One region of the Roseateles albus genome, then DNA from elsewhere that is predicted to be linked to it. Evidence: predicted binding sites of a transcription regulator. Region 1 holds the regulator's gene; the other holds the start of a gene.

Region 1 (5,760 bases):
GCTTTGTATCGCCGCGTCCTGGGCTGCGGGTTCCAGCGGCTGGGCTGATAGGCGGGTCATGACTTGGCTTTCTTTGATCGCGTTTTGGTGGAAGGGGAAGCGGACAGGTCGAGCATCTCCTGTGCATGGGCCATGCTGGTGGACGAGAGGCGCTCGCCCCCCAGCATGCGGGCAATTTCGGCCACACGGGCTTCGCCCGCCACGGCCTGCACCGTGCTCAGCGTCAGGCCTGCGTGCTGGGCTTTGGCAACCAGCAAATGCTGATCCGCACAAGCCGCGACCTGAGGCAGATGGGTCACGGCCAGTACTTGGCGCTCGCGCCCTAACTGCTTCATCAGGCGGCCGACGATTTCGGCCACAGCGCCGCCGACACCGGCGTCGATTTCATCAAAAATCAAGGTGCCCACACCTCCGCTGTCTTGCTGGCAGGTGGTGACGGCAATGGCCAGCGCGATGCGCGACAACTCGCCGCCGGAGGCCACCTTGGCCAAGGGTCGAGGCGTGCTGCCGGCGTGCCCGGCGACCAAAAACTCGGCCGATTCCAGGCCAAAGCTTTGTGGCTGCTCTTGCTTCAGCAGGCTGACCTCGAACAGGCCGCCACTCATGCCCAGCTGCTGCATCGCCTGCGTGATGGCGGCGGCCAGTTTGGGCGCGGCATTGGCGCGCTCGCGGCTGACGCGCTGGGCTTCTTGCTCGAACATGCTGCGCGCAGCAGCCAAGGCGGCGTTCAGCGCGGCCAGATCGGTGGCGGCGTCAAGTGCTTGCAATTCGCTCTGCCATTGGCTCAGCAAGTGCGCCAGTTCAGCGGGAGGGCGGCGGTAGCGGCGGGCCAAGGTCAGCCAGGCGGAAATGCGCTCGTCCAGCTCCTGCATGCGGGCGGGCTCCAACTCGGTGCCGTGCATATAGGCGCTTAGCGTATGGCCTGCGTCTTGCAGCTGCGCTTGCGCCCCGCGCAAGGCTTCGACGGCCGGCAGCAGTCGGGCGTCATAGTCCAAGACCTTCTCAAGCAGGGTCAGGGCACCGTCGGTCTGCGATTCGGCGCTAGGCTCGGCTTCAGTCAGTGCATCCAAGGCGCCGCGCACCGCGTCCAGCAGCGAAGCGGCATGGGCCAGGCGTTGATGTTCGGTGTTGAGGGCATCCCATTCATCCAGGCCGGGCGACAGCCTGGCGACTTCGCCGATTTGCCAGGCCAGCCGTTCCCGCTCACGTAACAAGTCAGTCTGGCGAGTCTCGGCGGCGGCCAAATTGTCGCTGGCCTGCTTCCAGGCGCCGTAGGCCCGACCCAAGGCCGAAGTATCCAGACCGGCATAGTTGTCCAGCAGTGCCCGCACGGCCGGCGCGCGGGTCAGGCCTTGCCAAGCGTGCTGGCCGTGGATGTCCAGCAGGCTGTCGGCCAGTTCGCGCAACTGGGACACGGTGGCCGAACTGCCATTGATCCAGGCGCGGCTCTTGCCCTGTGAGTCGATCACGCGGCGCAGCAGCAATGTGCCGCCGCCGTCCTCAAAGCCGGCTTCTTCTAGCCAGTCGTTCAGATGGGCGGGGCGGTCAAATTCAGCCGAAATCTCGGCCCGCGCCGCGCCTTCACGCACCACGCCGGCGTCACCCCGGCTACCCAGCGCCAGTTGCAGCGCATCGACCAGGATCGATTTGCCGGCGCCAGTCTCACCGGTCAACACCGAAAATCCGGCAGCGAAGTCCAGCTCCAGCTCGGGCACGATGACAAAGTCGCGCAGGTTCAGGCGGCGCAGCATTAACGAGCCCCCGATCGCATTGCAAAGGAGTTCATCAACTCACTCCCTCATACCAGCGCAGCTTTCTGCGCAAGGTGGCGTAATAGCTCCAGCCCTTGGGATGCAAGAAGCAAACCTTGTGGGCCGAGCGGCGCACGCTGATGCGGTCACCATGCAGCAAGCTGGCCAGGCTTTGCATATCGAAATTGACGCTGGCGTCGCGGCCGGCAACGATCTCCAGCGTCACATCGCCGGTGTCCGGCAAGACGATGGGGCGGTTGGACAGCGTGTGCGAAGCAATCGGCACCAGCAGCCAGCCGGCGATGCTGGGATGCAGAATTGGCCCGCCGGCCGACAGCGAATAGGCGGTAGAGCCGGTCGGCGAAGCAACGATCACCCCGTCGGCCCGCATATTGGCAACGAACTCGTCGCCAACATCGATGCGCAACTCCACCATGCTGGCCGTAGCACCCCGGCTCACCACCACATCGTTGAGAGCCAGTCCTTCAAAAATGCTGCGCTCGTCGCGCCAGACTTCGCCTTCGAGCATATTGCGATGCTCCATCTCGTAGTCGCCGGCCAAGATGGGTGGGAGCGCTTCGCGAAAGCGCTCCATCGAGATGTCGGTGATGAAGCCCAGCCGCCCTTGGTTGATGCCCACCAGCGGCACGCCAAAGCGGGCCATCTCGCGCGCGAAACCCAGCATCGTGCCGTCGCCGCCGACGACGATGGCCAGGTCACATTGCGCGCCCAACTGCTCATTCGACAGCGCGTCGTAATTGGTCATGCCGGTGTTCAGGGCGGTCTCTTGTTGAAGAGAAACGTCGAGGCCTTGCCGAGTGACGAACTCGGCAATCTCCTCAAGAATCGGGCGTATGCCCAGGGCCTGATGCTTGCCCACAATTGCCACATGCTGGAAACGTTTGGCCATAGCGCGGAATTACACCACAGCACTATGACGTTACGGGGAAGCCCGCGTACTGGCCATGCAGCAGGAACCTACAATGCAAAGCATGCTTGACGAGCGATCCAAATCACTGCTGAAAACTCTGGTCGAGCGCTATATCGCCGACGGCCAGCCCATAGGCTCCCGCACGCTCTCCAAGGCCTCCGGTCTGGAGCTGAGCCCTGCCACCATCCGCAATGTGATGGCGGATCTGGAGGAGCTCGGCCTCATCGCCAGCCCCCACACCAGTGCCGGGCGCATCCCGACCGCACGCGGCTACCGCTTGTTTGTCGACACCATGCTGACGGCGCAGCCGGCCCTGCTGGGTGCCGATGCCAAACCCATAGACACGCAGCTGCAGCCCGACCAGCCCCAGCGCGTCATCGCCAGCGCGGCCCATCTGCTGTCCAGCCTGTCCAACTTTGTCGGCGTGGTGACGGCGCCGCGCAAGCCCGGTGTTTTCCACCACATCGAGTTTTTGCGTCTGGGCGATAGGCGCGTCTTGGTCATCATGGTGTCGCCCGACGGTGATGTTCAGAACCGTGTCATCTTCACCGCCCAAGACCTCAGCCAAACCGAGTTGGCCGAAGCCAGCAATCGCCTCAACGCCCATTACGCGGGCCTGAGCCTGGAGGCGGTGCGCGAGCGCTTGAAGAACGAGGTTGACGAGTTGCGCGGTGAAATCGCCAGCTTGATGAGCGCGGCCGTGCAAGCGGGCACCGAGGCCATGGCCGATGAGGAAGAGCGGGTGGTCATCTCCGGCGAGCGCAACCTGCTCACCGTGCAAGATTTTGGTAACGATATGGGCAGCCTGCGGCGCTTGTTTGATGTGTTTGAGCAAAAGACACAGCTGATGCGCTTGTTGGACGTGTCCAGCCGCGCCGAGGGTGTGCGCATCTATATTGGTGGCGAGAGTCAGGTTGTGCCTTTCGAGGAGCTGTCCATCGTTTCGGCGCCCTACGAGGTGAATGGCCAGGTCGTCGGCACCTTGGGCGTCATCGGGCCGACGCGCATGGCCTATGACCGGATGATTCAGATCGTTGACATTACTTCCAGAATGATCAGCCAAGCGCTGTCGCAGAAGTAGCCGGCGCGCGGCGTTAAAGCGCTCCTATACAATCGCGCGCTTCCGCTGTAGCGGTGGAAGCGAAGAAACCCCCAGGGGGCCGTTAGCTCAGTTGGTTAGAGCAGAGGACTCATAATCATCTCTACTAACAAACTGTGATGCTGCTGAATGTAGTGTTCATCGTTGTTTCAGGGCGGTATTGGTTGGAAAACGATTTTTGCTTTCCACCTACTTTCCACTTTTTAATGCGCCAGATTAGGTGCAAAGGGGCGGAAAGACCAAATGGGGTACAATCTCAGGCTGTGAAAAGTGGGCCGTTAGCTCAGCTGGTCAGAGCAGAGGACTCATAGCGAAAGTTGTGACCATGGTAGGTAACTACCATTGGAAAACCGGGTGAACTCAGGGAAACCTAAAGCGCGAAAGTGCCACGGCAATCCTGAGCCAAGCTGAGGCTACAGCCTCAGAAGGTGCAGAGACTAGCGGAGGGGTAGAGTCCCCTTAATAACCGCCTCGAGCGCCCGGCACCCCACCGCATTTTGCGAGGGTGATGAGATAGTCCAACCGTGAGGGAAACCTTGCGATAGTTGAATCCTTTGGTCCGCGGTTCAAGTCCGCGACGGCCTACCACTTTCACTAGACATACAGAGAAGATTCCCCTTCCCTAAGCCCCCGGCGCCTCCTGCGCGCGGACAGGCAAGCTGGGGATTTCTCTTTTTGTAGCGAGCCCGCAGTCTTTCAAGTACTGTGGAGTTGATTCGCCCAAAAAAAATGTCCCGCCGACATCACGCCAGCGGGACAGAAATCATTCAATCATTCGAGGCCCGGCGCCACTTGCCTTTCCTCTTGACATCAACATCCAGCCCCCTCGTTCTGACCCCCAGCCTCACCTGGGTCCGCTTCATCGAACATTGGTGGCAACAGCAACGCCAGGCACACATTTGATGCCAATGGCAACCCTTCAATTGGCTTCGAGCTCAGCTCTTCAAATTGCCTTGACGCGTAAGCGACTGCCTCATTCATGAAGTCATTGATTTCAACTTTGGAAGGCATGTCGCTCCAGTCCTCAGCTCGAACGTCACCCTCTTTGATTTCAACAATCAAAGTGATGTCGTCGTCGAAGTCCTTGCAGGTTAGATTGAGCCTGAGCTGGGCACCTGCCTGCACATCTTCTAAGATTGTCCGCATGGTTTTGCCAACAAGCGGAATGGTTAGCCGATGCTGCCAATCGTTGCCCACATCGTGAGCGAGACACAAATAAGCGCGGCCAGATGCTTGGCGGTCAATGAACACAGTGCCAAAAGTCTCGGTTTCAACATATCCCGCCTCCGCCCACATTTGAGTGGGGATGTTTGCAAATATCGACCAACACGCTCTCTGCGGTTGCTCCATGCCGCGACGCCGGGTTGGCGTCTCGATGTCCGCTTCACGAACTATGTACGCGAGTTGAAAACGAGTCTGCCCTTTGACGATTGATGCCGGGACCAAATTCCCACTTTGAAAACTACTCCACTCGCTCATTGCCTGGAGTCCTCTTGCCTGTGCTTTTGTCAGCTTGCCCATTGATTTCATACGTGTCCTCTTTGTCGCGCCAACATTGACGCGTTCAACGTGTAGTGACTGGGGTCAAAGTCAGTGGGCGGACGGGCGCGCAGCGGGCCTCATCGGCGTATTTCGACGCCAGTGGCGGGGGAGTGCTTGTGCGGCAAATTCGCAGGCTACTGCTGGCTGAATTAAGGCGCTTTTGTGCTCAAGGGGCAGTAAAGGGCGAAGCTAGCCGGATAGGTGCGCCGCCTTGATGTGAATTCCGTCTGAGGACTTGAATTCGCGGTGAGCTTTTGCGTTGGTGGACAGTGCCACGGCGAATACGCGAAGGGCCTGTTTGGTCCTTTCCTGCCTTGGAATGCATCTACACGTCCTGTGCGTATTCCGCTCAACTTGGCCAGCTGTTCCGATTTAAATCAGCTCGGCATTGCGATGTAGCCATGCAAAACGAAAGTCCGTGCTGGCTGTTTGATTTA
Region 2 (5,760 bases), on a different contig from region 1:
CTCGATCTGATCCACCAGCAACTCCTTGCCTTGCAGCACCGCTTGCACCGCAGGCATCTCCACCTCAGCCAGACTGCGTATATAGGGCTTGCAGGCCTCGCCGCTATGCATGACAAAGTCGAAGGCCAAGTTACGTGTTTTCCAATTGACCAGGCCAAGCCCGAACACCGAGGCCTCGATCAACTCATCCACCTGCTGATAGAGCGTGCGCTGAATCGAGCCCACATCCAGGGACGCGGTGAGCTGGCGGCCAATTTCGCTCAACAAGGTGATGTCGTGACGGGCCCTTTCGGCCGCTTCCCGGGACTGAAGGGCTAAGGCGGTCTGGGTCAGGGCGATTTGCTTTTCCTGAGCCAGTTGGAGGGTCTGCTGCTGCAGCTCTTGCGTGCGGGCCACGACCTCCTGCTCCAGCTGCGTGCGCGCCCGGTGCAGGCCGCGCACACGCAAGCGATAAGCCGTCCCCAGTGTCAGCAGGACCAGCAGCAGCAGCCCACTGTTCCACCACCAAGTGCGCCAAAACGGCGGCAGCACCTCGACCTCCAGCAACTGCCTGGCTTCGCCCCAAACGCCGTCCGGGTTGGCCGCCTTGGCCATCAAGCGATAGCGCCCAGCGTCCAAGTTCGTATAGGTGGCCAGCCCTACATTGTCTTGGCCATAGATCCAGTCGCGGTCAAAACCTTCGAGCTTCCAGGCATGCTTGAGCAGCGGACTCTTGTCGAAATGAAGCGCTGACAACTCGAAGCTGACCATGGCCTCGCGGGGGCTCAGCTGCACCTTGTTGGCCCGGTGCAGCGGCCCGGTAACGCCCAGATCGGCCAGACTCAAGGGCGGGCCGCTGGCACCATAAAGCCCCGCACTGGCCGGCGCCGGCGCTGCCTCGGGGGCCAGTGATTGATTGAAAACACGCAGATCGCTGAGCACGACCTGAGGCGCGTGGCCATTGTCACGCAAGGCCTCGGGCCGGAAGCGTTGCAAGCCCTTGCCGCCGAAGTAAAGCGTTCCGTCAACGGCGCGGGCGCTGGCGCCAAAGTTGAAACCGCCGCCGAAATGGCTGGCGCTGGGATAAAACCGCGCCCAGCCCTGCTCGGGCTGGAATTCGGTCAGCCCATGTTCACTGCCCATCCAAATACTGCCAAATTGCGCGTCTTGAATCGACTCGAAGGCACCGCTGGGCATGCCCGGCACGTCCGCGAAGGATTTCAGCTGCCAGCTCTCGGCGCCCGGCGTGCGCGACTTGGGCAGCAGCTCAAACAGACCCAGCTCGCTGATCAACCAGATGCGTCCGCCCGCGTCCTGGCGCAGCCCATAGACCTGCAGCGCCGCCGGATTGGGCAGGTCGGCATTGCCCTGCACCGGACGCAAAAACGTCTCGGTGAGCGGATCCCATAGATGCAGGCCGCCCTTGGTGCCTATCCAAAGCCGCCCATCGCGGTCTTGCATCAAGGCATCAACGATGGCGTGATTCAATGCTCCGGCCCGGCCTGCATCGGCCTGAAAACTCTGCACTTGGCCCTTGGCATTGATGCGATAAAGCCCGTTGGAGCTGCCCGCCCAGACCTCGCCGTTTGCCAGCTTCAACAGCGAGCTGATCGAGGCACCCGCAGACGTACTCTGATGCAGCTCGACCGTGCGGCTGCGCTGAGTTTTGGGATCAAACAGCTGCAAACCGCGCTCACCACCGACCCACAGTCGCCCATCCGGCTCGCGCAACAAGGCCTTGATATGCGTTAACGGCATCGCCTCGGGCGCAATGCGCTGAGTCGCCCCGCTGGGCAGATGCAAGCGATTGAGCCCACCACCATAGGTGCCCACCCACAGATGCTCGGCGCCGTCAAAGGCGGTCGCCATCACCACATCGTTGGACAAGCTCAAGGGGTCACCGGGCAGGCTCAGATAGGCCGCAAACCGCCGCCCGCCAAAGTCCGCCAAACTGACCCCGGACATGAGCGTGCCGACCCACAAAATGCCGCTGCGGTCTTGCATCAGCGCGCCGACCGAGTCCGCAGCCAAACTGCTTTCCACCGCCGGCAGGTGCTGAAAGCTCTCGAGCTGCGCCGTCCCCTCGCGCCAACGATGCAAGGCAGGCCGACTGCCCTGGCCGACCCACATCGCGCGGTCCCGGTCCAGCAGCAGAGCAAAGACGCGTTCACGGGGCAGCTGCAATTTCTGCGCCAAGTCATCGGGACGTGGCGATGTGCCGTCGCCCGGAACGCGCCAAGTCTGCAGTCCCCCGGCCATGCCGACCCATAAACGAGCCTGACCATCCAGCGCCAAGCGGTTGACCATCAGGTCCTCCGGCCTGTAGGAAGAAGCCGACAGCCCGTCCAAGGTGCTGAATTGGCGCAGCACCTGGCCGCTTGAATCCAGGTGCAACACTTGGTGGCCACGGCTCAGCCAGACGCCACCCTGGCCATCGGCCAGCAAGGCGCGGGCCGCTGTCTTGTCGGGTGCTTTGTCGGGTGATTTGTCCGGTGATTGGCCCACCGATCCGGCCTGCCAGGGCACAAAACGCCGGCTCGCCTTGTCGAACAAGAGCAGGCCGCCCGTGCTGGCCACCCACAAGCGCCCGGGCGCAGCGGGCGCCAAGGCCAGGATGCGACGTTCCGCCAAGCCCATGCCCTCGGGCATGGGCTGGCGCTGAATCTTCTCGCTCGCCAGATCCATGCGGTCCAAACCGGCGCGGGTGCCGATCCAGAGCTGCCCCTGTTCGTCCTCCAGCAAGGCGTCGATCAAGGAATGGCTGAGCGTGGCGGGCTGATCCTGGCGCGCATAAAAAGCCTTGATGCGGCGCCCGTCATAGCGCGCCAAGCCCGCCGTGGTGCCCAGCCAGACCAGGCCCTGGCTGTCTTGCACCATGCTGAGAACGGCGCCGCCGGGCAGGCCGTCGTCCACCCCCAGTTGCGAAAAGCGCAGGCTGTGAAGCGAGTTGGCCGAGGCCGGCGGCATGACACCCAAACCGAGCAGTGCAAGCCCGCAAACTAGCTTACACAGCATGCGCAGCGGCGGCCGTAGCCCCAATCGTTTCAACATTCGCTCAAATAGAGCCAAAGTCCGCCTCCCAGATTGTTTTCACAAGCATAAACCCAGGTTCGCCGGGATGCAGTTCGGGGCTCTACCGATACCTTGTCAATCAGGGCCACGCAGTGACACCCATTCACAAAAGACCAGAAGACAGTCGATGGGTGGGGCTTGAAAGCTTGGCACTCGCCCATATAATTCGATTGCTAGCACTCAACTCAAGCGAGTGCTAACGATTCAGCAGATCCGGCCCAGCCGGTCTGCGCGAATCTCGAATTGTCCCCATCGGGGTAGCCGGCTCAGCCGAGCGCCTCGACTCAAAGTGTCGAAACTCTCTAGGAGAAGTGATGAATTTGCGTCCTCTGCACGATCGTGTGATCGTTAAACGTCTCGAGCAAGAAACCAAGACTGCCTCGGGCATCTTCATCCCTGACGCAGCGGCCGAAAAGCCCGATCAAGGCGAAGTGCTGGCCGTCGGTAACGGCAAACGCAACGACCGTGGCGACCTGATCGCCCTGAACGTCAAGGTCGGTGACCGCGTTTTGTTCGGCAAGTACAGCGGCCAGACCGTCAAGATTGACGGCAACGAGCTCCTGGTCATGCGCGAAGAAGACCTCTTCGCTGTGGTCGAGAAGTAAAGCTACTCCGCGACGCGCTGGCGTCATTGGGCGAATGCTCGGAATCCTCACGTACAGGAAGTACCCTCCGGTTCCTGCGCTTCGGCCGCTTAGCCAGCACGCCGCCCGCTACGCTTTTCTTCCCAACAATTGATTTGGCAAGCAAAAGCGTGGTCCTTATTCAAGATTTGGAGATATTTTCATGGCAGCAAAAGACGTAGTTTTCGGCGGCGAAGCCCGCGCACGCATGGTTGAAGGCGTGAACATCTTGGCCAATGCGGTCAAGGTGACCCTGGGTCCTAAGGGCCGCAATGTGGTGCTGGAGCGCTCGTACGGCGCCCCTACCGTGACCAAGGACGGTGTGTCCGTGGCCAAGGAAGTGGAACTGAAAGACAAGCTGCAGAACATGGGCGCGCAGATGGTCAAGGAAGTTGCTTCCAAGACCTCCGACAACGCCGGTGACGGCACCACGACTGCTACCGTGCTGGCACAAGCCATCGTGCGCGAAGGCATGAAGTATGTGGCCGCCGGCATGAACCCGATGGATCTGAAGCGCGGCATCGACAAGGCAGTGACTGCCCTGGTCGCCGAGCTGAAGAAGGCTTCGAAGGCCACCACGACTTCCAAGGAAATCGCGCAAGTTGGTTCGATCTCGGCCAATAGCGACGAGTCGATCGGCAAGATCATCGCCGACGCGATGGACAAGGTCGGCAAGGAAGGCGTCATCACCGTCGAAGACGGCAAGTCGCTGGACAACGAGTTGGACGTCGTCGAAGGCATGCAATTCGACCGCGGCTACCTGAGCCCTTACTTCATCAACAACCCAGAGAAGCAAGCCGCTCTGTTGGACAACCCTTTCGTGCTGCTGTACGACAAGAAGATCTCCAACATCCGTGACCTGCTGCCGACATTGGAGCAAGTCGCCAAGTCGGGCCGTCCACTGCTGATCATTGCAGAAGACGTCGAAGGCGAAGCGCTGGCAACGCTGGTGGTCAACACCATCCGCGGCATCCTGAAGGTTGTGGCCGTCAAGGCTCCAGGTTTTGGCGATCGCCGCAAGGCCATGCTGGAAGACATCGCCATCCTGACCGGCGGCAAGGTCATCGCCGAAGAAGTCGGCCTGACACTGGAGAAGGTCACTTTGGCCGATCTGGGCCAAGCCAAGCGCGTCGAAGTGGGCAAGGAAAACACCACCATCATCGACGGCCTGGGCGCAGCTAGCGACATCGAAGCACGTGTCAAGCAAGTGCGTATCCAGATCGAAGAAGCGACCAGCGACTACGACCGTGAAAAGCTGCAAGAGCGCGTGGCCAAGCTGGCCGGCGGTGTTGCACTGATCAAGGTTGGCGCTGCCACCGAAGTCGAAATGAAGGAAAAGAAGGCCCGCGTTGAAGACGCCCTGCACGCCACGCGCGCTGCTGTAGAAGAAGGCATCGTGGCCGGTGGCGGCGTGGCTCTGCTGCGCGCCAAGCAAGCTGCTGGCACCATTGTTGGCGCCAACGCCGACCAAGACGCCGGTATCAAGCTGGTGTTGAAGGCGATCGAAGCGCCTCTGCGCGAGATCGTTTACAACGCCGGTGGCGAAGCCAGCGTTGTCGTGAATGCAGTGTTGGCCGGTTCGGGCAACTACGGCTTCAACGCTGCCAATGACAGCTATGGCGACATGATCGAAATGGGTATCCTGGACCCAACCAAGGTGACACGTACTGCATTGCAGAACGCCGCTTCGGTCGCTTCGCTGATGCTGACGACCGAGTGCATGATCGCTGAAACACCGAAGGACGAAGCACCTGCCGGCGGCGGCATGGGCGGCGGCATGGGCGGTATGGGCGGCATGGGCGATATGGGCATGTAATGCCTGCCTTCAAAGCCGCAAGGCTTTGAGCTCAGCAAGCCAAAAGGGGCCGCAGCAATGCGGCCCCTTTTTCGTTTATCGCGAATGCGTTGAATAGTACCCACCGCAAGCGGCAGCACTCTGCGCCTGCGACTGATAATTGCCGGCTGAGGCCCAGGATTTGCTCGGCCCCATCTCTAGTCAACCCTGTGGGGTCCACGTCAATCCATGTCCTCTGCCCTATCCCTCTCCTCTTTGCTGAACGAAGTACGGCTCGAAACGCCGCCGCTG

Evidence for each region. Region 1 encodes HrcA, which represses chaperone genes, less so after heat shock. Its sites were predicted from a motif close to TTAGCACTCNNNNNNNNNGAGTGCTAA; they were not measured.
Region 2: the regulator HrcA is predicted to act here: its motif matches at 3,225-3,251, upstream of groES (co-chaperone GroES).

Annotation. Positions count from the first base shown of each region.
Region 1 covers NZ_JAQQXT010000004.1:331,785-337,544, forward strand. Annotated here, with positions in the region: gene rapZ (RNase adapter RapZ) at 1-60, opposite strand, end outside; gene recN (DNA repair protein RecN) at 57-1,751, opposite strand; gene PRZ03_RS09035 (NAD kinase) at 1,786-2,661, opposite strand; gene hrcA (heat-inducible transcriptional repressor HrcA) at 2,744-3,763, shown strand; gene PRZ03_RS09045 (hypothetical protein) at 4,592-5,311, opposite strand.
Region 2 covers NZ_JAQQXT010000005.1:143,874-149,633, reverse strand. Annotated here, with positions in the region: gene PRZ03_RS10075 (two-component regulator propeller domain-containing protein) at 1-3,030, opposite strand, end outside; gene groES (co-chaperone GroES) at 3,366-3,656, shown strand; gene groL (chaperonin GroEL) at 3,838-5,490, shown strand; gene PRZ03_RS10060 (DUF1631 family protein) at 5,698-5,760, shown strand, end outside.